3 regions of the Mesorhizobium sp. M0701 genome follow, and region 2 is predicted to be linked to each of the others. Evidence: riboswitches for the same ligand, from Rfam matches in the RefSeq annotation. Region 2 holds a riboswitch; each other region holds the start of a gene.
The links. Region 2 has a riboswitch for thiamine pyrophosphate ahead of thiB (thiamine ABC transporter substrate binding subunit). Riboswitches for the same ligand answer to the same signal wherever they lie in the genome.
Positions count from the first base shown of each region.

Region 1: linked by a shared signal. The riboswitch ahead of thiC (phosphomethylpyrimidine synthase ThiC) and the one ahead of thiB (thiamine ABC transporter substrate binding subunit) in region 2 are both predicted to bind thiamine pyrophosphate.
Region 3: linked by a shared signal. The riboswitch ahead of thiC (phosphomethylpyrimidine synthase ThiC) and the one ahead of thiB (thiamine ABC transporter substrate binding subunit) in region 2 are both predicted to bind thiamine pyrophosphate.

Region 1 covers NZ_JAMYPO010000010.1:130,174-137,695, forward strand. Annotated here, with positions in the region: gene NKI24_RS12885 (hydroxymethylpyrimidine/phosphomethylpyrimidine kinase) at 1-650, opposite strand, end outside; gene NKI24_RS12890 (thiamine phosphate synthase) at 641-1,246, opposite strand; gene NKI24_RS12895 (thiazole synthase) at 1,243-2,016, opposite strand; gene thiS (sulfur carrier protein ThiS) at 2,020-2,217, opposite strand; gene thiO (glycine oxidase ThiO) at 2,186-3,187, opposite strand; gene thiC (phosphomethylpyrimidine synthase ThiC) at 3,184-5,019, opposite strand; TPP riboswitch at 5,125-5,241, opposite strand; gene NKI24_RS12915 (Fic family protein) at 5,424-6,968, opposite strand.
Region 2 covers NZ_JAMYPO010000011.1:92,799-100,320, forward strand. Annotated here, with positions in the region: gene NKI24_RS13815 (ABC-F family ATP-binding cassette domain-containing protein) at 1-1,094, opposite strand, end outside; gene NKI24_RS13820 (thiamine diphosphokinase) at 1,110-1,754, opposite strand; TPP riboswitch at 1,882-1,996, shown strand; gene thiB (thiamine ABC transporter substrate binding subunit) at 2,040-3,053, shown strand; gene thiP (thiamine/thiamine pyrophosphate ABC transporter permease) at 3,305-4,924, shown strand; gene thiQ (thiamine ABC transporter ATP-binding protein) at 4,921-5,712, shown strand; gene NKI24_RS13840 (M48 family metalloprotease) at 5,967-7,436, shown strand; gene NKI24_RS13845 (RNA polymerase factor sigma-32) at 7,450-7,522, opposite strand, start outside.
Region 3 covers NZ_JAMYPO010000058.1:7,450-14,971, reverse strand. Annotated here, with positions in the region: gene NKI24_RS32295 (hydroxymethylpyrimidine/phosphomethylpyrimidine kinase) at 1-697, opposite strand, end outside; gene NKI24_RS32290 (thiamine phosphate synthase) at 688-1,293, opposite strand; gene NKI24_RS32285 (thiazole synthase) at 1,290-2,063, opposite strand; gene thiS (sulfur carrier protein ThiS) at 2,067-2,264, opposite strand; partial or broken gene thiO (glycine oxidase ThiO) at 2,267-3,240, opposite strand; gene thiC (phosphomethylpyrimidine synthase ThiC) at 3,244-5,079, opposite strand; TPP riboswitch at 5,184-5,300, opposite strand; gene NKI24_RS32265 (porin) at 5,848-7,005, opposite strand.

The DNA of each region.
Region 1 (7,522 bases), on a different contig from region 2:
ATGCAACCTGTTCCGCGCATTGATGTGGCAAGGCGCGGTGTATCGACGTGGATGGGTTCATGATCGGAGCGTAATAAAATATCGGTCGATCGGAGTCCCGAGGCATGCCCACCCTTGATCAGCAGGGCCTGAGGGCCGGCGGCCAACAGTCTTTGTCCTTGTCGGAGCGCATCGTCCTCATCCACTGCCAGTTCGGAGCCAATAAGGTGCGCCAGTTCGGGAAGGTTGGGCGTGACAAGGCAGCAAAGCGGCATCAGATCGCGCTTCATGACAGCGATAGCGGCTGCCTCTAAGAGCGCCCGGCCTGAGGTGGAGGCCAGCACTGGATCGAGTACTGCCGGCACCTGTCGATTTTCGCGCAGTACGGCGGCAACCGCAACGACGATCTCGGCCGTTGCGAGCATGCCGATCTTGATTGCCGCCACCTTGTTGGCCTGCAGCGCGGCGCGCATCTGATCGGACACAAGATCGGGCTGCGAAGGATGGATTTTCATCACGGCTTCGTGCGTCTGCACCGTCAGCGCTGTGACAGCCAGGCAGGTGCGGACGCCAATGGAAGAGATCGTCTCGATATCGCGTGCAATTCCAGCCCCACCGCTGGAGTCAGATCCGCCGACCACGAGCACATGCGGTTCTCGCCTCAGCGCCATGGCTTTGTCTTTTCGATCCATTCTCGCGTGCGCGCTTCGGGATCGGCATTCAACGTGATGTCGGTGACCACCGCCGCGCTGTCCGCACCAGCCTTGAAGACACCGTCGAGCCGGTCAGGGGTGAGGCCGCCTATGGCGACTAGGGGAATGGGTACCACCCGATGCTTCCACTCGCTGATCCGCTTGAGCCCTTGCGGCGCCCATTTCATCTGCTTCAGGACGGTGGGATAGATGGGGCCGAGCGCGATATAGTCGGGCTCGGCAGCGATCGCCATTTCCAGTTCGGGATGATCGTGCGTGCTGAGCCCGAGCTTCAATCCGGCGTATCTAATCGCCAGCAGGTCGGCCGCAGCCAAATCCTCTTGGCCGAGATGGACGAAGTCGCAGCCTTCCTCAATGGCGAGCCGCCAATAGTCGTTGACGATCAGTTGGCAGCAGTGCTGGGCGCATAAACCCTTCGCCTTGCGGATCTCCGCGCGCAACCCGGCCTCATCCAAGGTCTTGATGCGCAACTGAACCAGCTTGACGCCAAGTGGCACCAGCCGTTCGATCCAGGCGGCGCTGTCGACGATCAGGTAGAAGGGATCGAGCTTCATGAGAAAACCGCCCTGCCGATCGTCGGCGTCGAGGGCACGGCGACCTCGCGCGGTTCGAGCATTCCCGAGCTGAAAGCTTCACGACCGGCCTCGACCGCCTTGCCGAACGCACGCGCCATGCCGACCGGATCGGCCGCCTTGGCAACTGCGGTGTTCAGGAGTACGGCGTCAAAGCCGAGCTCCATGACGGTTGCCGCGTGCGATGGCCGTCCGAGACCAGCATCCACGATCAGCGGGACATCAGGGAAATGTCCGCGCATCGAGCGCAGCGCCATGATGTTGACCGGCCCGAGGGCGGAACCGATCGGTGCGCACCAGGGCATCAAGACCTTGCAGCCCGCCGCAAGCAGCCGCTCGGCGACGACAAGGTCGTCGGTTGTATACGGGAACACCGCAAAACCGTCCTCGCACAGGATGCGGGCGGCTTCGAGCAGACCGAACACGTCCGGCTGCAGCGTGTCGTGATTGCCGATCACTTCGAGCTTGATCCAGGGCGTGCCGAAGACTTCGCGCGCCATTTGTGCGGTCGTGACCGCTTCCTTGACGGAGCGGCAGCCAGCAGTGTTGGGCAGGATTCTGACACTAAGCGAGCGGATCAACGACCAGAATTTTTCGCCAGCCCTGCCGCCTGCCATTTCACGGCGCAACGAGACGGTCACCACCGCCGTGCCCGAAGCCCTGACTGCATAGGCAAGGATGGCCGGCGAAGGATATTGAGCCGTGCCAAGAAGCAGGCGCGACGGAAGCTCGGCTCCATAAAGCTCGATCATGGCCTAGCCGCCCTGCATGGGCGAGAGGATTTCAATCCGGTCGCCGTCGTTCAACTGGAATTCCGCCCGGTTGGCTTTGTGCACGAGGTCATTGTTGACGGCCGTCGCCAGCCAATCGCCCTCATAGTCAAGCGCGGCAAGCAGCGCCTCCAGCGTTGTGGCGGCAACCTCATGCGCTTCGCCGTTGACCATCAGTTTCATGAGCAAGCTCCTTGGTTCTGTCTTGAGTGAAAACCAGATCGGCAGCCTGGCGCGCCATGGCGGGAGCCAGGAGAAAACCGTGACGATAGAGCCCGTTGATCGCGATGATTTCACCCTTGATTTCGACGCGCGGCAAATTGTCGGGAAAGGCTGGGCGGACGCCGACACCGGTTTCAACGATCTCGGCCTCGCCAAAGGCCGGGTGGAGGGCATAGGCGGTACCCAGCAGTTCCATCATCGAACGCGCCGTAACCGGTCCGACGGACTGGCTTTCAATCATCGTCGCACCAATCATGAAACGGTGGTCGGTGCGCGGCACTGCATAGAGTGGAAAGCGCGGATGCAGCAGCCTGACGGGGCGCGACAGCGAGATATCAGGGATACGCAGGGTGAGCATTTCGCCGCGAACGCCGCGCAGCCAGTCATTTTGCGCCGCCATTCCTGTACAGTCGATCTGACGATCGAAACCAAAAACATGCTGGGCGTCGGCGCCGAAGCGGAACTCGACCCCCGTGGCCGCGAGCTTATCATGAAGTGCTGCCATCGCCTGGCGCGGATCAAGATGGCCCTCAGCGGGGAAGAGCAATCCGCGGCGGAAGCGGCCGGCTAAGTCGGGCTCCAGCAAGGCAATTTCATCTTCCTCGACGCGCCGATAGCCCGTCGTGCGGCTGGCGAACCGGTCGAGCTCGCCCGCATCGCGCGGCGCGGCCACGACCAGCGTTCCGGCCCGCGTCACCTGGCCGGGCGTTGCGGCATCCCACCAGTCGGCGGCACCGCGCCCGAGATCCAGCACCGGCTGCTCGGCGCTTTCACGCTCGCACCATGGCGCCAGCATGCCGCCGGCGAACCACGACGCATTGCCCCCAAGGGCAGGCCTTATCTCGGCAACGGTAACCGCCGCGCCGCGTGCGGCGAACTCGAAGGCGGCGGTGAGGCCGGCGACGCCGGCCCCTTTGACCAAGACCCTCATGATCGCTCACGTGGCTGAGGTATGAGCGGTGCGTCGGTCTCGTCCGCCGGCACGTAGAGATCGCCGCCCTCGCGGTATTTCGCCGCCATCGCCGCCATGCCCTCTTTCTGTGCCTCGGCGCGGATGTCGTGAGAGATACGCATCGAGCAGAATTTCGGTCCGCACATCGAGCAGAAATGCGCCACCTTGTGCGCCTCCTTGGGCAAGGTCTGGTCGTGGAAGGACCGCGCGGTTTCCGGGTCGAGCGACAGATTGAACTGGTCCTCCCAGCGGAACTCGAAGCGCGCGCGGGAAAGCGCATCATCCCTGACTTTCGCTGCCGGATGGCCCTTCGCCAGGTCGGCGGCGTGGGCGGCTATCTTGTAGGTGATCACGCCGATCTTGACGTCGCTGCGATCGGGAAGGCCGAGATGCTCCTTGGGCGTGACGTAGCAGAGCATGGCGGTGCCGAACCAGCCGATCATCGCGGCGCCGATGCCTGAGGTGATGTGGTCGTAGCCCGGCGCGATGTCGGTCGTCAGCGGTCCAAGCGTATAGAACGGCGCCTCGCCGCAGACGGCGAGTTGCTTGTCCATGTTCGCCTTGATTTTGTGCATCGGCACGTGGCCAGGCCCCTCGATCATCACCTGGCAATCCTTCGCCCAGGCGATCTGCGTCAGCTCGCCGAGCGTTTCCAGCTCGGCGAACTGCGCCGCGTCGTTGGCATCGGCGATCGAGCCTGGACGAAGGCCGTCGCCGAGCGAGAAGGAGACGTCGTAGGCTCTGGCGATGTCGCAGATCTCGGCGAAGTGCTCGTAGAGGAAGCTTTCCCGGTGATGGTGCAGGCACCATTTGGCCATGATTGAGCCGCCGCGCGAGACGATACCCGTCACCCGGTCGACGGTCAGCGGGATGTAATGCAGCCGCACGCCGGCGTGGATGGTGAAATAGTCGACGCCTTGCTCGGCCTGTTCGATCAGCGTGTCGCGGTAGACCTCCCAGGTCAGATCCTCGGCAATGCCGCCGACCTTTTCGAGCGCCTGGTACAGCGGCACCGTGCCGATCGGCACCGGCGCGTTGCGGACGATCCAGTCGCGGATGTTGTGGATGTTGCGGCCGGTCGACAGGTCCATCACCGTATCGGCGCCCCAGCGGATCGCCCACACCATCTTTTCGACCTCTTCCGCCATCGACGATGTGACGGCGGAGTTACCGATATTGGCGTTGATCTTGACCAGGAAATTGCGGCCGATGATCATTGGCTCGCTCTCGGGATGGTTGATGTTGGCGGGAATGATCGCCCGTCCGCGCGCCACCTCGTCACGCACGAATTCGGGCGTGACGAAATCGGGCAGTGTCGCGCCGAAAGCCTCGCCGTCGCGCTCAAGCTTGCCGTGCAGGATCTCGCGACCAAGGTTCTCGCGGATGGCGACGAACTCCATTTCGGGTGTGATGATGCCTGCGCGCGCGTAGGCAAGCTGCGTCACCGCCTTGCCTGCTTTGGCCCTGAGCGGTCGGTGGCGGATGGGAAATTCCGGCGTCAGGCGTTCGCCCGTCGCGAATCCGTTGTCCTCCGGCCGGACATGGCGACCGTCACCGGCCTCGACATCGCCACGCGCCAAGATCCATTCGTGGCGAAGCCGGGCCAGGCCCTTTTCAATGCTGGTTTCGACAGTCGGGTCGGTATAGGGGCCGGACGGATCGTAGACGGTGACGGGCGGCTCGCCGGCTGTCGGATGGACGGAGATTTCGCGCATCGGCACCCTGAGCTGCGGGTGGATGGTACCGGATTTGTGGATTTTGCGTGAGGCAGGCAGCGGTCCCGTCGAGACGGCGGGGGTGAGGGCATTCATCTTGAGGCTCCTTTGCTCGTTGCATTGGAGACCCAGTTCTGTGCCGGAAGGATGAAAAGACGCTTTGGTCGACCTGCTCGAAACAGGACCTCGGGCGTGAACTCCCGCAAAGCGCTTGCACCGTCCCTACGCCAGTATGAACTGGATCAGGTTCAACGGGTCACTGCGCCGCGAAAGCCAGCAGTATCTCAGCCCCTTGCCGGGACTCCCCTGGTGAATGCGTGAGGTTGGACGGGACGGCTCCGGTTTGTCAAGCGCGTTCTGGCCGCGGCTGATCGGCGGCCGGTCAGACCGTGCGGAAAAAATCGTGCATGTCTCGGCGACAAGTCAAGCGTCGGAGATGAAGGCAGGGACAAGGGAATCGCAAACCGTCGGACTAAAAATCGATCCTGATGATCACACCTTCAATGGGCACCAAAGGTTTGCGCGTAGATCGCCTCGATTCTTCCTGCCTCGTCACTGGTCAGCGCGGCGAATTCCTTTTCGCGCGCGCGATTCGATAGATGTCCATCATTCTGGTGAAGAAAACGGAAGAGCAGATCGGTCAACCGCTCGGGCATGTCGATAAAGGCGTCCACCTGCTGCCGGAACTGATCGTAGCGCTGCAGAAATGCGGTTTCCTCGGGAAGGTCCCGTTCGATCGTCCGCTGAACGCAGGCATAGAGGAATTCGGCGTGCGGGGTTGCATCGAAGAACCGGTAGAAATCACCGGTGTCATTCAGCACCCGGACGTTGAATTGCGGCGTCGGTTCCCATTCCACCAACGGCAGAAGGCGCTGCGAATAGCTCTCGAGCACGCCCCTGTACTCGTTGATCTGGTCCAGGATCGCGGCCGAGACGGGAAAGACCACTCCCGGCGGATTGAAGCCGCGCATGGCAAGGACGTGGTGGATTAGGTAGCGGTGAATGCGGCCGTTTCCGTCCTCGAATGGGTGAATGTAGACAAAGCCGAAGGCGAGGATTGCGGCGGCTACGACTGCATCAAGCTTTTGCGCGGGGCCCTGATCGAACGCTGCCATTCCATCGATTAGCCGCGGCAGGTCCTCGGGCCGAGCGCCGATGTGATCGGGCAAGGGCGTGCCGTTGTCTCGGTCATGCTCGCCGACGAAACCTCCTTCTTTTCGGAAGCCAAGTCTTACGAAACGGGCGTCGCCAAGTACAATTCTTTGCAGACGCAGCAGCTCATCGCGATCGATCGGCCAGCGGCCGGCTTCGCCGATGGCGCGGCCCCAGCGCTGGATGCGATCTTGCGGCGGGTGCTCGCCCTCGATCGCATAGCTTGATCGCGAGTCTTTGAGCAAAAGAAAGGCGGCGGTCCGAGCAAGGAGGTCGCGCGGCACGTCCGCTACGATTGCCTCCGCGCGCCGCGGTAGTTCAAGGCCGATGAATTTTTCCAGAATCTTGGTGCGGAACACCAGAGGGCAGAACTCACGCGTGCCGGGGAGATTGTCCCTTACGCGGTAGCGCGAAGCGGTCTTGTCGGGTCCGGGCCACTGCAGCTCGGGATCGACAACCGGAATGTATCGTCCGGCCGCCGCGTCCGGCAGATCGATACGCGCGCCCCTCAGCCATTCATATAAAAACCAGATGCGGCGGGCATAACTGCCGGTCGGGCTTTCACGGACCAGCGCCTCGATCGGCGCGGGACCGGTCACTTGGAACAGCCGCTTGAGGACGGCAAGGTCCAGTCCCTCGTACTTGAGCGCAAAGGTCAGGTGGCCCTCGAGGGTAGGATTTGGGGCGTGGCGGGGGGTCATGATCCGCCAGCCATCCCGTTCGGTAATGCGATGATGCTCGCCAGTGGCGAACAACCTACGGGGCAAGGGCACGGCGAGCCTGTAGGCTCCGATCAGGGCGCTGTACCCGGCCGGGGTCGCCGTTTCAGGAAGGCGGAGTTCCTGAAAAACGGTAACAGGACCTGAAAATTGGTGCTGTTGCACCGCAGGCATGAAAAGCGAATCCTTCCATCGAATTTTGGTTTAGCCGGCCAAATCCTATGAAAAATGATCCTATTCCATGAAAATTGATGCTACAAGACAAATTTTCCGAAAACCGATTCTAAGACGGTGCTGAAGTCGATCAAGCAAGAACTCCGCCACCGGCTCAAGGAAGCGACTTCAGACAAAAAGGTGAGTCCAGGAACCGCCATTCGCCCGTCTCTTAGTCACGAGGCCGGCACGGATGGCCCGCCTTACGTCGAGCCGGATTGCTCGAGGAGCAGCGCGCCGTTCGGGGCTCACTCATAGAGCGCTCCGGCGCGCGATCCCGATTTGATAGCCGCGATCACGCTCGCGACTGATCTTGGTGACGTGGCGGCGTCGGAGTAGAAAAGTGATGCAGGGTCTCGGTGGCGTCGTGTGTGTGTGTGTGACCTGAAGTGAGTTCTCTGCGGTATGGGGCGGCACGCAGCGCGCGCGTCTTGTCGGCAAACAGATCGACGAAGCGGCACCGAAGGGAAGTTCCTGGCATTCATTCTCGCCATCGCTGCCCCAATTTGCCGACC
Region 2 (7,522 bases):
TGCGCCAATGTCTCCTGCGGGTCGACGGCTTCGCGCTTCTGGTCGAGCGTGGCGATCTCCAGATTTGTGCCGAGCCGCACCGTGCCCGCGTCCGGCTTCAATTCGCCGGTCAGCATCTTCAACAGCGTCGTCTTGCCGGCGCCGTTCGGCCCGACCAGACCGACGCGATCGCCGCGCTGGATGCGGGTCGAGAATCCCTTGACCACGGTCAGATCGCCAAAGCTCTTCTCGATGTTCTTGGCTTCGATCACCAGCTTGCCGGATTCGGCGGCGTCGCTGGCTGTCATCGTCGCCGCACCCTCGGCGCCGCGATGACCACGAAAGCGCTGGCGCATGGTCTGCAACTCACCGAGCCGGCGCATGTTGCGCTTGCGCCGCGCTGTCACCCCATAGCGCAGCCAGTGCTCCTCGCGGACGATCTGGCGACCGAGCTTGTGCTGCTCGCGCTCTTCCTCCTCCAGCACCGTGTCGCGCCATTCCTCGAAATAGCCAAAGCCCTTGTCGAGACGGCGGGTCTGGCCGCGGTCGAGCCAGATTGTGGCGCGTGACACGCGCTCGAGAAAACGGCGGTCATGCGAGATGACGACCAGTGCCGAGGAGGTGCGGGCAAGCTCCTCCTCCAGCCATTCGATGACCGAAAGGTCAAGATGATTGGTCGGCTCATCGAGGAGGAGAATGTCGGGCTCCGGCGCCATGACGCGGGCGAGGGCGGCGCGCCGCGCCTCGCCGCCGGAGAGGTCGTTCGGCCGTTCCTCGCCGGATAGGCCGAGATGCTCCATCAGGTAGGTGGCGCGGTAGGGATCGTCGGCCGGCCCGAGCCCCGCCTCGACATAGGCGCGGACAGTCGCAAAGCCGTCCATGTCGGGCATTTGCGGCAAGTAGCGCACGGTCGCCGATGGCTGGCGGAAGACTTCGCCGTCCTGCGGTTCGATCAGCCCGGCGGCGATCTTGAGGAGCGTCGACTTGCCAGAGCCGTTGCGGCCGACCAGGGCGATCTTGTCGCCAACTGAGGCTGTCAGGGCGGCACCGTCTAGCAGCGGCGTGCCGCCAAAGGTCAGCTTTATCCCGTCGAGATTGAGAAGCGGCGGCGCCATGTCAGCTTTCTGGGCTCAGCTTTCCGGAAGAGGATAGGGATGCGCGAGCAGCAGCGCGCGGCCGCTGGCCAGCGCGATTTCCAACCGGCCCCTGACCTCGTTGGAAATGGTCAGCGACGAGCCGAACGCAACCTCGACATGGTCGAGCGGCCATTTGGCGCCGGTGACTGTCAGGCCGGCGAGATCCGAAAAGCCGAGCACCGAAAACAGCGTGCCGTCGGCATAGTCGAAGTCAGTCTTTCCCGGCAGCAAGGGAATGCCTTCCTGTGCGCCGCTGGTCAAAAGCACTTCCGTCCCGCCTTCCGCCAGCCGGACGCTCAGCGCCAGATGCAGGAAGATGTGGTCGGTACGTTTGCCGCCGAAGGCGCCTGCGAGCACAAGGCTGGTCGCACCACGTTCGAGTGCGGCGGCGATAGCGAGTTCACCGTCGGTCTTGTCTTTTTCGGCGGGAAACACCTGCCGTGGCACGGCGGCCAGATCCTCCGGCAACTCGGCAGGCACCGAATCGAAATCGCCGACCCAGAGTTCCGGCCTCAGGCCCAGCATGCGGGCATGGCCGATGCCGGCATCGGCGGCGATGACACGCGAGCCTTCGACCTGGCGGTCGAGCAGCGGCGTGCGGATGAGATCGCCGCCAAGCAGGATGGTGAATGTGCTCATATCTCGTGGCCCTTACCAGCCCTGCCCCGGAAACGGAAGATGAAACGGCAGACGAAACGGAAGGCTGGGCTTTGGATGCCCGGCAAACTTCCGCTTGCGCAGCACTTCCGCCGGGCCTATGTGTCGCAACGCTCTAACGGGGTGCCGGACGCGATTTTCGCGGACCGGCTGAGAGGCAAGACTGCCAACCCGCTGAACCTGATCCGGTTTGTACCGGCGGAGGGATTAGACGTTTCGGACAGCCCGACGCCTCAATTCCTTTCAACGCGAACGAAGGAGGCGCCGATGCGCAGTTTTTTCCACTCTCTTGTCTCAATTGTCCTGCTTGCGGCATCCGCGCTCGCCTTGCCAGGGCAGGCATCGGCACAGGATAGGCTGACGATCTATACCTATGAAAGCTTCACCGCCGATTGGGGTCCGGGACCGGCGGTGAAGAAGGCCTTCGAGGCCGAATGCAGTTGCGTCGTCGAATTCGTCTCGGTCGCCGACGGCGTGGCGCTGCTCAACCGTGTGAAGCTGGAAGGCGCCGCGACCAAGGCCGATATCGTACTTGGCCTCGATACCAATTTGACGGCGGATGCCAAGGCAACCGGCCTGTTTTCGCCGCATGGCGCAATATCGGGCGTCAGTGTGCCGGGCGGCTGGAGCGACGATATTTTTGTGCCGTTCGACTATGGCTATTTCGCCATCGTCTACGATACCGAAAAACTGAAGAGCCCGCCGAAGAGCCTCAGGGAATTGGTCGAGGGCGATGCCGGAGAGAAGATCGTCATCCAGGATCCGCGCACCTCGACGCCGGGCCTTGGCCTGCTGCTGTGGGTCAAGTCGGTCTATGGCGACAAGGCGCCGGAAGCCTGGGCCAAACTCAAGGCGAAGGTGCTGACGGTAACGCCGGGCTGGAGCGAGGCCTACGGCCTGTTCACCAAGGGCGAGGCGCCGATGGTGCTGTCCTACACCACCTCGCCGGCCTACCACATGGTCGCCGAAAACACCGAGCGCTACCAGGCGGCGTCCTTCGAGGAGGGCGAATATCTGCAGATCGAGGTTGCGGGGATCACCACCAAGGGTGCGAAGAACCCGCTGGCAGAAAAGTTCATTGCCTTCATGACCGGACCGAAATTCCAGGATGTCATTCCCGAAACCAACTGGATGTTCCCGGCCGGCAAAACCGACAAGCCGCTCAACCCGGCGTTCGACAAGCTGGTCAAGCCGACCAAGACCTTGCTGTTCAGCCCGGAAGACGTCGCGGCCAACCGCAAGGCCTGGGTCGATGAGTGGCTTGCGGCGATGAGCAAGTAGGGCTCAAGCCTCGTCGGATGTTTGCGCCAAGCCACCCCCCTCTGGCCTGCCGGCCATCTCCCCCTCAAGGGGGGAGGTCGGCAGCTTTGTCGCCTCTCCTCGTCCTGCCACTTGTGAGATTGGCGAAGGCGGCTGAGTGCGCAATCCCCCCCCTTGAGGGGGAGATGGCCGGCAGGCCAGAGGGGGGTGGGCTCGGCCATTGTCAGGTGTTTCCTTCGATCAACACCTGTCGTAGCGTCGGGTAGCGCGACATGCGTACGCGTCATCCGGCCGATCCCCGCGTCACTGCCGGCATCGTCGCGCTCGCCGCCATCGCGCTGCTGATCGGCGGTGCATTCGCCGGGCTCGTCGTCGAAGCCACACGCGACCTGTCCGGCGCCGCCGCCGCTTTCGATTCCTATCTCTTGCGCGTCGTCCGTTTCACGCTCTGGCAGGCTCTGCTGTCGACCCTGCTCTCCGTCGCACCGGCGCTGTTTGTCGCGCGTGCACTGTCGCGGCATCCACAGCTTTTCGGGCGAGGCTTCATCCTGCAGCTTTTCGCCGTGCCGCTGGCGCTGCCGGCCATTGTTGCCGCACTCGGTGTCTTGGCGCTCTATGGCCGCGCCGGCCATTTTGCCGGCACGCTGGGCGCGCTAGGCGGCCAGAGCTGGCCCGGCATCTATGGCCTGTCGGGCATACTCGTCGCCCATGTCTTCTTCAACCTGCCGCTAGCGACGCGGCTGTTCCTGGAGGCGTTGCAGACCGTGCCGGCCGACCAATGGCGGCTGGCGAGCCAGCTTGGCATGGGTGCTGCGCCGGCCTTCCGGCTGATCGAATGGCCACCGCTGCGTGCGGTCTTGCCCGGCGTTGCCGGGCTCGTTTTCATGCTGTGCATCACCTCCTTCACCATCGTGCTTACGCTCGGCGGCGGACCCAGCGCGACGACGCTCGAGGTTGCCATATACCAGGCGCTGCGTTTTGACTTCGACCCGGCGCGGGCGGTGACGCTGACCCTGCTGCAGATTGCCCTGACCTTCGTCGTTGTGCTGGCCTTGACGCGGCTCGGCGCCAATATGGTCGGGGATGCCAATCTGCCGGTGGCGCCGCGCCGGTATTTTTCAGCCGGTGCGGCCGAGACCGTGCTGAACGCATTGGCGATCGGGCTCGCACTGCTGTTTGTCGCCGGGCCGATGGCGGCCACGTTGGCAGCCGGGCTTGGCGCCGATCTCGGCCGCCTGGCCGGCGAGAGCGCGGTGCGGCAAGCGACGGCGACCAGTGCCGTGCTCTCCCTCCTATCGGCGCTGCTCTCTGTGGCGTTGTCGCTGTCGCTGGTTATGGCGCGCCGGGCGCTGGCGCTCACCCGGCGGCAGGGCCGGCGGACACTGCTCGAACATCTGGCCGACACCGGTGCGGGGTTCGTCCTGGTGGTGCCGCCCATCGTCATCGGCGCCGGCTGGTTCCTGCTCTTGCGCACCGTCGGCGATGTCTTTGCGATTGCCCCTGTCATGGTGGTTGCGGTCAATGCGGTGATGGCGATGCCGTTCGCCATCCGCGCCATCCGCCCTGCCTATGACGCGGCGAGCGAACGCCACGAACGGCTCTGCGCACAGCTTGGTATCTCGGGCTGGAACCGGTTGCGGCTGGTCGACTGGCCGTCGCTGCGGCGGCCGCTCGCCACCGGCTTCGCTTTCGCCATGGCGCTGTCGCTCGGCGATCTCGGCGTCATTGCGCTATTCGGCAGCGATTCCGTGCAGACCTTGCCCTATCTGCTGCTGGCGCGCATGGGCAGTTACCGCACCGAGGATGCGGCCGGCCTGGCGCTGCTGCTCGGCCTTGTCTGCCTGGCGCTGGTGCTGACCGCGGACTGGCTGGGAAGGAGGGAGAAATCATGATGCCGATCAGCCCGGAACGGTCCATTTCGGTGGAAAAAGGCGCGGCCGTACGACTCGATAATGTCTCGTTCAGCTATGGTGAAACGCCGCTTATATTCGATGTCGATTTCCCGGCGTCGGAAATCACCGCCATCATGGGGCCGAGCGGTTCGGGAAAGTCGACGTTGCTCAATCTGGTGGCCGGCTTCGAGACGCCGCGGTCAGGCCGCGTGCTGATCGGCGGCGCCGACGTCAGCACTGCGCCGCCATCAGCGCGGCCGGTATCGATGGTGTTCCAGGAAAACAACCTGTTTGCCCATCTTTCCGTCGAGCAGAATGTCGGGCTCGGCCGCTCGCCTTCGCTCAGGCTGAGCGAGGCTGACCGCGCCGCAATCGCCGCAGCGCTGAAGCGCGTCGGCCTTGCCGGCAAGGAAAGCCGGCTGCCGCGCGAACTCTCCGGCGGCGAGCGGCAGCGCGTCGCGCTCGCCCGGGTGCTGGTGCGCGACCGGCCGGTGCTGTTGCTCGACGAGCCGTTCGCTTCGCTCGGACCGGCACTGCGCGACGACATGCTCGACCTGGTGGCCGACGTCCATTCGGAGCAGCGCATGACGGTGCTATTCGTCACGCACCAGCCGGACGATGCGCGCCGTATCGGCCAAAACATGGTTTTCCTGGATGGTGGCACGGTTGCCGCGACGGGCACCGCGGCCGATTTTTTCGTCGGGGCTGGACCGGAGGCATTCCGACGCTATATCGGCTCGGGTCCGTTTGCGGCTGGATCACGAGATGTTGCCCGGAAGCGGACATAATTTATGGTCAAACCGGCGGAAGGCGAAGCGGCGCTTGCTTGCCATGGTCGAGGTAGTGTGGCTAGGTCCGCCAGGAGCTGGTCCGGCTTAGACCGTGATTTGCCCTTGCTGCCTCGTATCTGTCGGACGCACGAAGGACGCCGTAGCACTTGATTTCGCGCGTGATGCTTTCCGGAAATCGCGCCCGATTTTCGCGGTCACGTCCCAGGACTTGAAAGGAAGCCGATCTGCCGACCGGCATCGACAATCGGAGGGTGAAACCGCTGGCGCGCTTTCTGGCGCTGGCCGGTCTCGCCGTGGCGCTGGCAAGCTGCCAGATGTTCACGCCTCCCGACGTGCAGGAATCAGGCTTTCAGCCCTCAGACAAGCCGATCACGGTCGACAATGTCGCCGCCAACGGCAAGCTCGCTCAACTGGCGAAGGCGCAGCACCCGCGCATCCTCGCCACCTATGGCGGTGAGTATTCCGACCCCAAGCTCGAGCGCATGGTGGCCAAGATCGTCGGCAGACTGACCGTGGTGTCGGCCAACCCAACCCAGACCTACCGCATCACCATCCTCAACTCGCCCAACGTCAATGCCTTCGCGCTGCCGGGCGGCTATCTCTACATCACCCGCGGGCTGCTGGCGCTGGCCAACGATTCGGCCGAGCTTGCCGCCGTCATCGCGCATGAGATGGGCCACGTTACGGCCAACCACGGCCTGCAGCGCCAGCAGCTGGAAGCCGAGGAGGGGTTGGCGACCAAGGTCGTTTCGGATGTGCTCGGCGACAACCCGACGGCCAAGGCGGCGCTGATCCGCGGCAAGCTGAGGCTGGCCCAGTTCTCGCGCAATCAGGAGCTGGAGGCCGACGCCATCGGCATCAAGTCGATCGGCGAAGCCGGTTTCGATCCCTACGCCGCCGGCCGCTTCCTGCAGTCGATGTCGGCCTATACCGATTTTCGCTCGATCAGCGGCGCTACCGACGCCAGCCTCGACTTCCTGGCGACGCACCCCAACACGCCGCAGCGTATCGACCTCGCGCAGCGCCACGCCCGCCAGTTCGGCGCGCCCGGTGTCGGGTCGCGCGACCGCGATTCATTTCTTGCCGGCGTAGATGGGCTGCTTTACGGCGACACGCCGGAGGAAGGCTACGTGCGCGGCGAAACCTTCCTGCACCCCGGCCTCGGCGTGTCGTTCTCGGTGCCCAACGGTTTCGTCATCGACAATTCGGCGGCGGCGGTGACGGCGACCGGCCCGGGCGACATGGCGATCCGCTTCGACGGCGTTTCGATCGACAAGAACCGCTCGCTGACCGACTACATCCGCAGCGGTTGGGTTGCCGGCCTCGACGACAGCAGCGTGCGCCAGGAGACGATCAACGGCAACGAAGCGGCAACCGCGCATGCCGGCGCCGATGGCTGGCAATTCGACATTGCGGTGATCCGCGCCGGCGGCCAGGTCTACCGCTTGCTGACTGCTGCACCGTCGGCCAGCACCTCGCTGAGCACGGTGGCGCGCTCGGTCAGCGGCTCGTTCCGCATCCTGAGTGCTGCCGAGAAGGCGGCGTTGAAGCCGCTGCGTATCCGCATCGTCACGGTGCAGCCCGGCCAGACAATGGGCTCCCTGGCCGCACAGATGGTCGGCGTCGACCGCAAGCTGGATTTGTTCAGGGTGCTCAACGCGCTGTCGCCGGGTGCCGCGGTTTCGGCCGGCGACAAGGTCAAGATCGTCACCGACAAATAGCAGCCGACGCGATTCAGGCTGCGAGAAATTCCGGATTCTGCTTTACCAGCGCCGCCTTGAGCTTTTCCATGGCGCGCGCCTCGATC
Region 3 (7,522 bases), on a different contig from region 2:
CAATCGAGGCCCCGATCGCCAGATACGCGGCTATCGCGCTGGCCAGGGCACAGCCGGTGCCGCGCATCGTTCTTGCCAGCCGACGAGTGTCAAGGCGCACGGGTTCTTGGTTAGGTCGAACGAGAACATCCGTTGAGCGAGGTCCTGAGCCGTGGCCGCCTTTGATCAGCAGGGCCTGAACCCCGGCGGCGAGCAGTTGTTGTCCTTGTTGAAGCGCGCCGACCTCATCCACCGCTAGCTCTGAGCCGGCAAGAAGCGCCAGTTCGATGAGATTGGGTGTGACGATACGGCAAAGTGGCATCAGATGCTGCTTCATGATGGGGATGGCGCTTGCTTCAAGAAGCGCTCGGCCCGACGTGGAAGCCAGCACCGGATCGAGGACTGCCGGTATGCGCGGATTTTCGCGCAGCACAGCGGCAACCGCAGCGACGATCTCAGCCGTTGCGAGCATGCCGATTTTGACGGCCGCCAGCTTGTTGGCCTGCAGCGCTGCACGCATCTGATCGGCCACCAGACCGGGTTGCAGATGAAGGATGTCCGTGACGATGTCGTATGTTTGCACCGTCACCGCAGTGACGGCAAGGCAGCTGCGCACGCCCATGGAGGAGAGCGTCTCGATATCGCGCGCGATTCCGGCACCCCCACTGGAGTCCGATCCGCCGACGACAAGTACATGCGATTCCTGCCTCAGCGCCATCGGGCGGTCTCTTTTATCCACTCTCTGGTGCGCGCTTCAGGGTCAGGATGCAGCGTGACGTCGGTGACCACCGCGGCACTGTCTGCCCCAGCCTCGAATACGCCGTCGAGCCGGTCGGGGTTGAGGCCACCGATGGCGACCAGCGGGATCGGCGCGACCCGTCGTTTCCACTCGCTGAGCCGTTCAAGCCCTTGCGGCGGCCATTTCATCTTCTTGAGGCTCGTCGGATAAATAGGACCCAGCGCCACATAGTCCGGCTCGGCCGCCAGCGCCGTTTCCAGTTCGGTGTGATCGTGGGTCGAAAGTCCGAGCTTCAATCCGCCGTACTTAATGGCCAGCAGGTCGGCCGCAGCCAAATCCTCCTGGCCGAGATGAACGAAGTCGCAGCCTTCCTCGATTGCCGTGCGCCAATAGTCGTTGACGATCAGTTGGCAACCATGGACCGCGCAGACGCCGTTCGCGCGGCGGATTTCCGCGCGCAACTCGTTCTCGTCCATGTTCTTGATGCGGAGCTGGACCAGCCTAACGCCGAGCGGCACCAGCCGTTCGATCCAGGCGGCACTGTCGACGATCAGGTAGAAGGGATCGAGCTTCATGAAAAAACCGCCCTGCCGATTGTCGGCGTCGATGGCACGGCGACGCCGCGCGGCTCGAGCAGTCCCGAACCATAGGCTTCGCGACCGGCGTCGACCGCCTTGCTGAAAGCGCGCGCCATGCCGACCGGATCGGCCGCCTTGGCGACCGCCGTGTTCAGGAGCACAGCGTCGAAGCCGAGTTCCATTACGGTTGCTGCGTGCGATGGCCGTCCGAGCCCCGCATCCACGATCAACGGAATGTCGGGGAAATATCCGCGCATCGAGCGCAGCGCCATGATGTTGACCGGTCCGACCGCCGAGCCGATCGGCGCACACCACGGCATCAGCACCTTGCAGCCCGCCTCCAGCAACCGCTCGGCGACGACGAGATCGTCGGTGGTATAGGGGAACACCAAAAAGCCGTCTTCGCAAAGGACGCGCGCGGCTTCGACCAGGCCGAACGCGTCCGGCTGCAGCGTGTCGTGGTTGCCGATCACTTCGAGCTTGATCCAGGACGTGCCGAAGACCTCGCGCGCCATCTTCGCGGTCGTCACGGCTTCCTTCACGGAGTGGCAGCCGGCGGTATTGGGCAGGACGCTCACGCCGAGCGAGCGGATCAGCGACCAGAATTTCTCGCCGGCCCTGCCGCCGGCCATTTCACGGCGCAGCGATACCGTCACCACCGAAGTGCCAGACGCCTTCACTGCATCGGCAAGGATGGCCGGCGAAGGATACTGGGCGGTTCCGAGAAGCAGGCGTGAGGCAAGCTTTGCCCCGAGAAGATCGAACATCGGCTAGCCTCCCTGCATGGGTGACAGGATTTCGATCCGGTCGCCCTCGCTCAAGCGGAATTCCGCCCGTTCGGCCGCGGGCACTACGTCGCCGTTGAGCGCGGTGGCGAGCCAGCCGCCCTCATAGTCAATCTCCTTCAAAAGAGCGTCGAGCGTCGTTGCCTTGGCTTCAAGCGCTTCGCCGTTGACGATCAGCTTCATTTTCAGGCTCCCTGGTCGGCAGATGAGTTGAAGACAAGGCTGGTAGCCTGCTCGGCCATGGCCGGTGAAAGCAGGAAACCGTGCCGGTAAAGGCCGTTAATCGTGATCGTGCCGTCCTTCCTGCGCTTCACCCGCGGCAGATTGTGGGGATAGGCAGGGCGCACGCCCACTCCCGTCTCAACGATTTCGGCCTCACCGAACGCCGGATGGAGTGCATACGCCGCATTGAGGAGTTCCATCAGCGAACGGGCGGTGATCGGTCCGTCATGGTACTTTCGATCATGGTCGCGCCGACCATGAAGTGATGATCGGCTCGCGGCACGATATAGATCGGATGACGCGGATGCACGAGACGCACTGGCCGCGCGAGAGAGACATCACGCGTGTGGAGGATCAGCATTTCACCGCGCATGCCGCGTAAATCGTCGTCGGCCCGCGCGATGCCCGTGCAGTCGATCACCTGATCAAAGCCGGAAAGGCCAACCTCACCCGTCTCAAAAAGGAAGACGACGCCCATCGCACGCAGTTTGCCGGCGAGGGCTTCGAGAGCCCGACGGGGATCGAGATGAGCTTCGCCGCCAAAAAACAGGCCCTGATGAAAGCGGCCGGCAAGATCGGGCTCGAGGGCGGCAACCGCCTTTTCGTCAACGCACTCATAGTTGCGCGTACGAGCTGCAAAACGGGCAAGCTCGAAGGCATCGCGCGTATGGGCGACGACGAGAGTGCCGGCCCTCGTCACCAGCCCGGGCAGCGCCCTTTCCCACCAGTCGGCCGCAACGTTGCCGAAAGTGACGACCGCCTCCTCGGCGCTTTCGCGTTCGCACCAAGGGGCGAGCATGCCGCCGGCGAGCCAGGAGGCATTGCCGCCGATCTGGCTGCGAATTTCAGCAACCGTGACGGATGCACCCCGCGCGGCCAATTCATGGGCGACGGTGAGGCCTGCCACACCGGCGCCTTTGACAAGAATGCGGCGCATGGCTCAACGCGCCCCCTGATCTTCCTGCACTGAGGCCTGTTTTTCTACCTCGGGCGTCTCCACCGGCATATAAAGATCGCCGCCCGCGCGATATTTCTCCGCCATGGCCGCCATCCCCTCCTTCTGCGCCTCGGCGCGAATGTCGTGGGAGATGCGCATGGAGCAGAATTTCGGCCCGCACATCGAGCAGAAATGCGCCACCTTGTGCGCTTCCTTGGGCAAGGTCTGGTCGTGGAAAGATCGCGCGGTTTCTGGATCAAGCGACAGGTTGAACTGGTCCTCCCAGCGGAACTCGAAGCGCGCGCGGGAAAGGGCATCATCCCTGACTTTCGCCGCCGGATGACCCTTCGCCAGGTCGGCGGCATGGGCGGCGATCTTGTAGGTGATCACGCCGATCTTGACATCGTTGCGATCGGGAAGGCCGAGATGCTCCTTGGGCGTGACGTAGCAGAGCATGGCGGTGCCGAACCAACCGATCATCGCCGCGCCGATGCCGGAAGTGATGTGGTCGTAGCCCGGCGCGATGTCGGTCGTCAGCGGTCCAAGCGTATAGAACGGCGCCTCGCCACAGACGGCGAGCTGCTTGTCCATGTTCGCCTTGATCTTGTGCATCGGCACGTGGCCGGGCCCCTCGATCATCACCTGGCAATCCTTCGCCCAGGCGATCTGCGTCAGCTCGCCGAGCGTTTCCAGCTCGGCGAATTGCGCCGCGTCGTTGGCATCGGCAATCGAGCCGGGACGAAGGCCGTCGCCGAGCGAGAAGGAGACGTCATAGGCGCGGCAGATGTCGCAGATCTCGGCGAAGTGCTCATAGAGGAAGCTTTCCCGGTGATGGTGCAGGCACCATTTGGCCATGATGGAGCCGCCGCGCGAGACGATACCCGTGACCCGGTCAACGGTCAGCGGGATGTAGTGCAGCCGCACGCCGGCATGGATGGTGAAATAGTCGACGCCCTGTTCGGCCTGTTCGATCAGCGTGTCGCGGTAAACCTCCCAGGTCAGATCCTCGGCAATGCCGCCGACTTTCTCGAGCGCCTGGTAGAGCGGCACCGTGCCGATCGACACCGGCGAGTTGCGGACGATCCATTCGCGGATGTTGCGGCCGGTCGACAGATCCATCACCGTGTCGGCGCCCCAGCGGATCGCCCACACCATCTTTTCGACCTCTTCAGCCATCGACGATGTGACGGCGGAGTTACCGATATTGGCGTTGATCTTGACCAGGAAATTGCGGCCGATGATCATCGGCTCGCTCTCGGGATGGTTGATGTTGGCGGGAATGATTGCGCGTCCGCGCGCCACCTCATCACGCACGAAATCCGGCGTGACGAAATCGGGAACGGCCGCGCCGAAGGCCTCGCCGTCGCGCTCAAGCTTGCCGTGCAGGATCTCGCGACCAAGGTTCTCGCGGATGGCGACGAACTCCATTTCGGGTGTGATGATGCCGGCGCGCGCATAGGCAAGCTGCGTCACCGCCTTGCCGGTCTGGGCCCGGAGTGGCCGGTTGCGGATGGGAAACTCCGGCGTCAGGCGCTCGCCCGTCGCGAATCCATTGTCTTCCGGCCGGACATGGCGGCCGTCATAGGCCTCGACATCGCCGCGCGCCAAAATCCATTCGTGGCGAAGTCGGGCCAGGCCTTTTTCGATGCTGGTTTCGACAGCCGGATCGGTATAGGGGCCCGACGGATCGTAAGCGGTCACCGGCGGCTCGCCTGCCGTCGGATGGACGGAGATTTCGCGCATCGGCACCCTGAGTTGCGGGTGGATGGTACCGGATTTGTGGATTTTGCGTGAGGCAGGCAGCGGTCCCGTCGAGACGGCGGGGGTGAGGGCATTCATCTTGAGGCTCCTTTGCTCGTTGCATTGGAGACCCAGTTCTGTGCCGGAAGGATGAAAAGACGCTTCTAGCGACCTGCCGAAACAGGACCTCGGGCGTAAACTCCCGCAAAGCGCTTGCACCGTCCCTACGCCAGTATGAACTGGATCAGGTTCAACGGGTCACTGCGCCGCGAATGCCAGCAGTATCTCAGCCCCTTGCCGGGACTCCCCTGGTGAATGCGTGAGGTTGGACGGGACGGCTCCGGTTTGTCAAGCGCGTTCTGGCCGCGGCGAGGATCGTCGGGCGATCGTCTCGGCCAGGCGCAAGATCGGATGGAGCGTCGCCTGAGAATCGTCTGTTCCTCGATCAGCCTCGCTTATGCTCTGGAGCTTGTTCTCTCGCGCCCGAATTTCCGCGGGGATGGCTGAACGGAGGCGATCCATTTGCGATTTTCAAGTGCGTCGGGCCGCACCCCACAATCGCTCAACAAGTTGAACACGTCCTGACCCGACTGGGCCTTCGAGTTTGGAAAACCTGGCCGGGTACTGCTGAATGGCAGGGTCCGTCAAGCGGGCGGAAGGGATGAGGAAATGAAAGAGCTGCAGATCAAAACACATAATCGAGCGATGAATATCGCCTGCGCGATCATCCGGACCAGATCTGATATGAAACATCGTCCGGCCCCGAGATCGAGGCTCCAATCTCGTATAGCTTCCATGCGACGTTCTCTTGGAGTGTTGCGGGATTGGTCCGCTCAACCGGATCTCGGAGCTCAACCCTTTCATCCGTTAGAATGAGCGTTCGAAACGCAGGATTCCGCCGACACTGCTCTTCTTGTTGGCGTTGGTCCAATTCACGTTGGAAGCGTCCAGCTTGCCGACGGCGAAGTTACCGTATCGGCCATAGTCGAGTTCCGCCGTAACTGTGAAATCTGGAAGAAACGCATAGGCGACGTTTGCAGCGACACCATGGTTCTTGAGCTGATCACCGGAGAGCTGAAGCTTGAACGAAGTTGTCTCGTTGAGCTCGTAAGCGGCGCCAGCCCAGAAAGCCCAGTTCCCGCCCCAAATCTTATAGAAGCCGCGACCATGAGCGTCGATCGCGTTCGTGGAGTCGTCGTTGAGCTTGCCCCTGGAACCGTAGCCGAACATTCCGAACAGCAACAGTTTGTTGGTGACATTGATGTCGACACGGACCTTGGCGGCCACCGATTCGTAGTTGCTATCGTAAGCGGCAACGCCGGTGATCGCGCCCCAGCCATGTGTGTATTTCAAGCCGCCGACTACGTGCGGAGCGTAGCTGTCGATTGTGCCGACCACGCCCGAGCCTTCTTCGAGCGAAACCACGGCCGAAAAGCCGTTCCCGACGTCGAAGTAGTACTGAACCACATTGGTATCGAAAGGGCCGTACGGAACCGGCGTCTGGTTGAGTACGTCACCGGCGCCGCCAATAAACATGTCGAAGGCCGACCAGTCCTTACCAACTCGGAGGCCACCAAGCTGAATCCAGGCGAAAGTCAAAGTGCTGTCTCCGTTGAAGGCATAGGGCCGAGAACTGTCCGAAACCGAAGCGCCGCGGTTGCCGAAGTTCATGCGGGTTTCGGTGTAGGTCTTCAACGTGCCGAGTTCGGTCTCCTGGCCGGTCCAAGTTTTCAATGTGAAGCGCGTGTTGTTTTGCCATGTGCCCTGATCCTCACCAGTCCTCACATCCGAGGTTCTTGCGTGATCAACCAATCCGACATGGCCCAAGCCGACGTCGTAACGGACATAGCCGCCGATGCGCACGCAGGTCTCAGTGCCTGAAATGTAGACGTAGCCCGAGCCGTAGACGTCGCAGATTTTAACGTACTCAGTCGGGTCAGGCTCGGCAACGGCGGTCACGGCGCGAGCGTCGGAAACGGCAATCAGTGCCGCAGTTGAGCCGAGGAGGAGGCTCCTAATGTTCATTGTTGATCTCCGTTCAAAGAGTAAAAGGAATGGACGTCAGTGATGAAGTCTTGCTAAGGAAACAGTCGATAACGATGCGCATTGAGTTGAATTTGGGCAGTTTTGATGCGCTAGTCACGCCAGATATTCATCAGAAATTGAGCATATGATTTGGGTGTTATTGTTACAAATATGCGATTGTTATTACAAATATAATAATCGCCGAAACGACTCCATCCAACATTTCTGTACAAATCATCCCCGTCATCTCCGCTAGTTGTGGGCGGGCCGTCACAAAGGCTTCTACTGCAAATGACGTGCCATCCTGACGACGCAGCTGCGGCTTGAAGCTCAAGTGTGCCGGCGGACCTTGGTTCGCTCTTCCTTCCTTTTTGCCTTGCGGATCAACCCAAGCACGAACGGCAAACTCCGGCTACGGTTCGTCTGTTCGCTTCGCGACAGTTTCGTTCAATGGCGACAGCTTTGTTTGCTGTGAGCCCCGACGTTGAGACGTCATGCGGCGGCACCGCTCGGTACG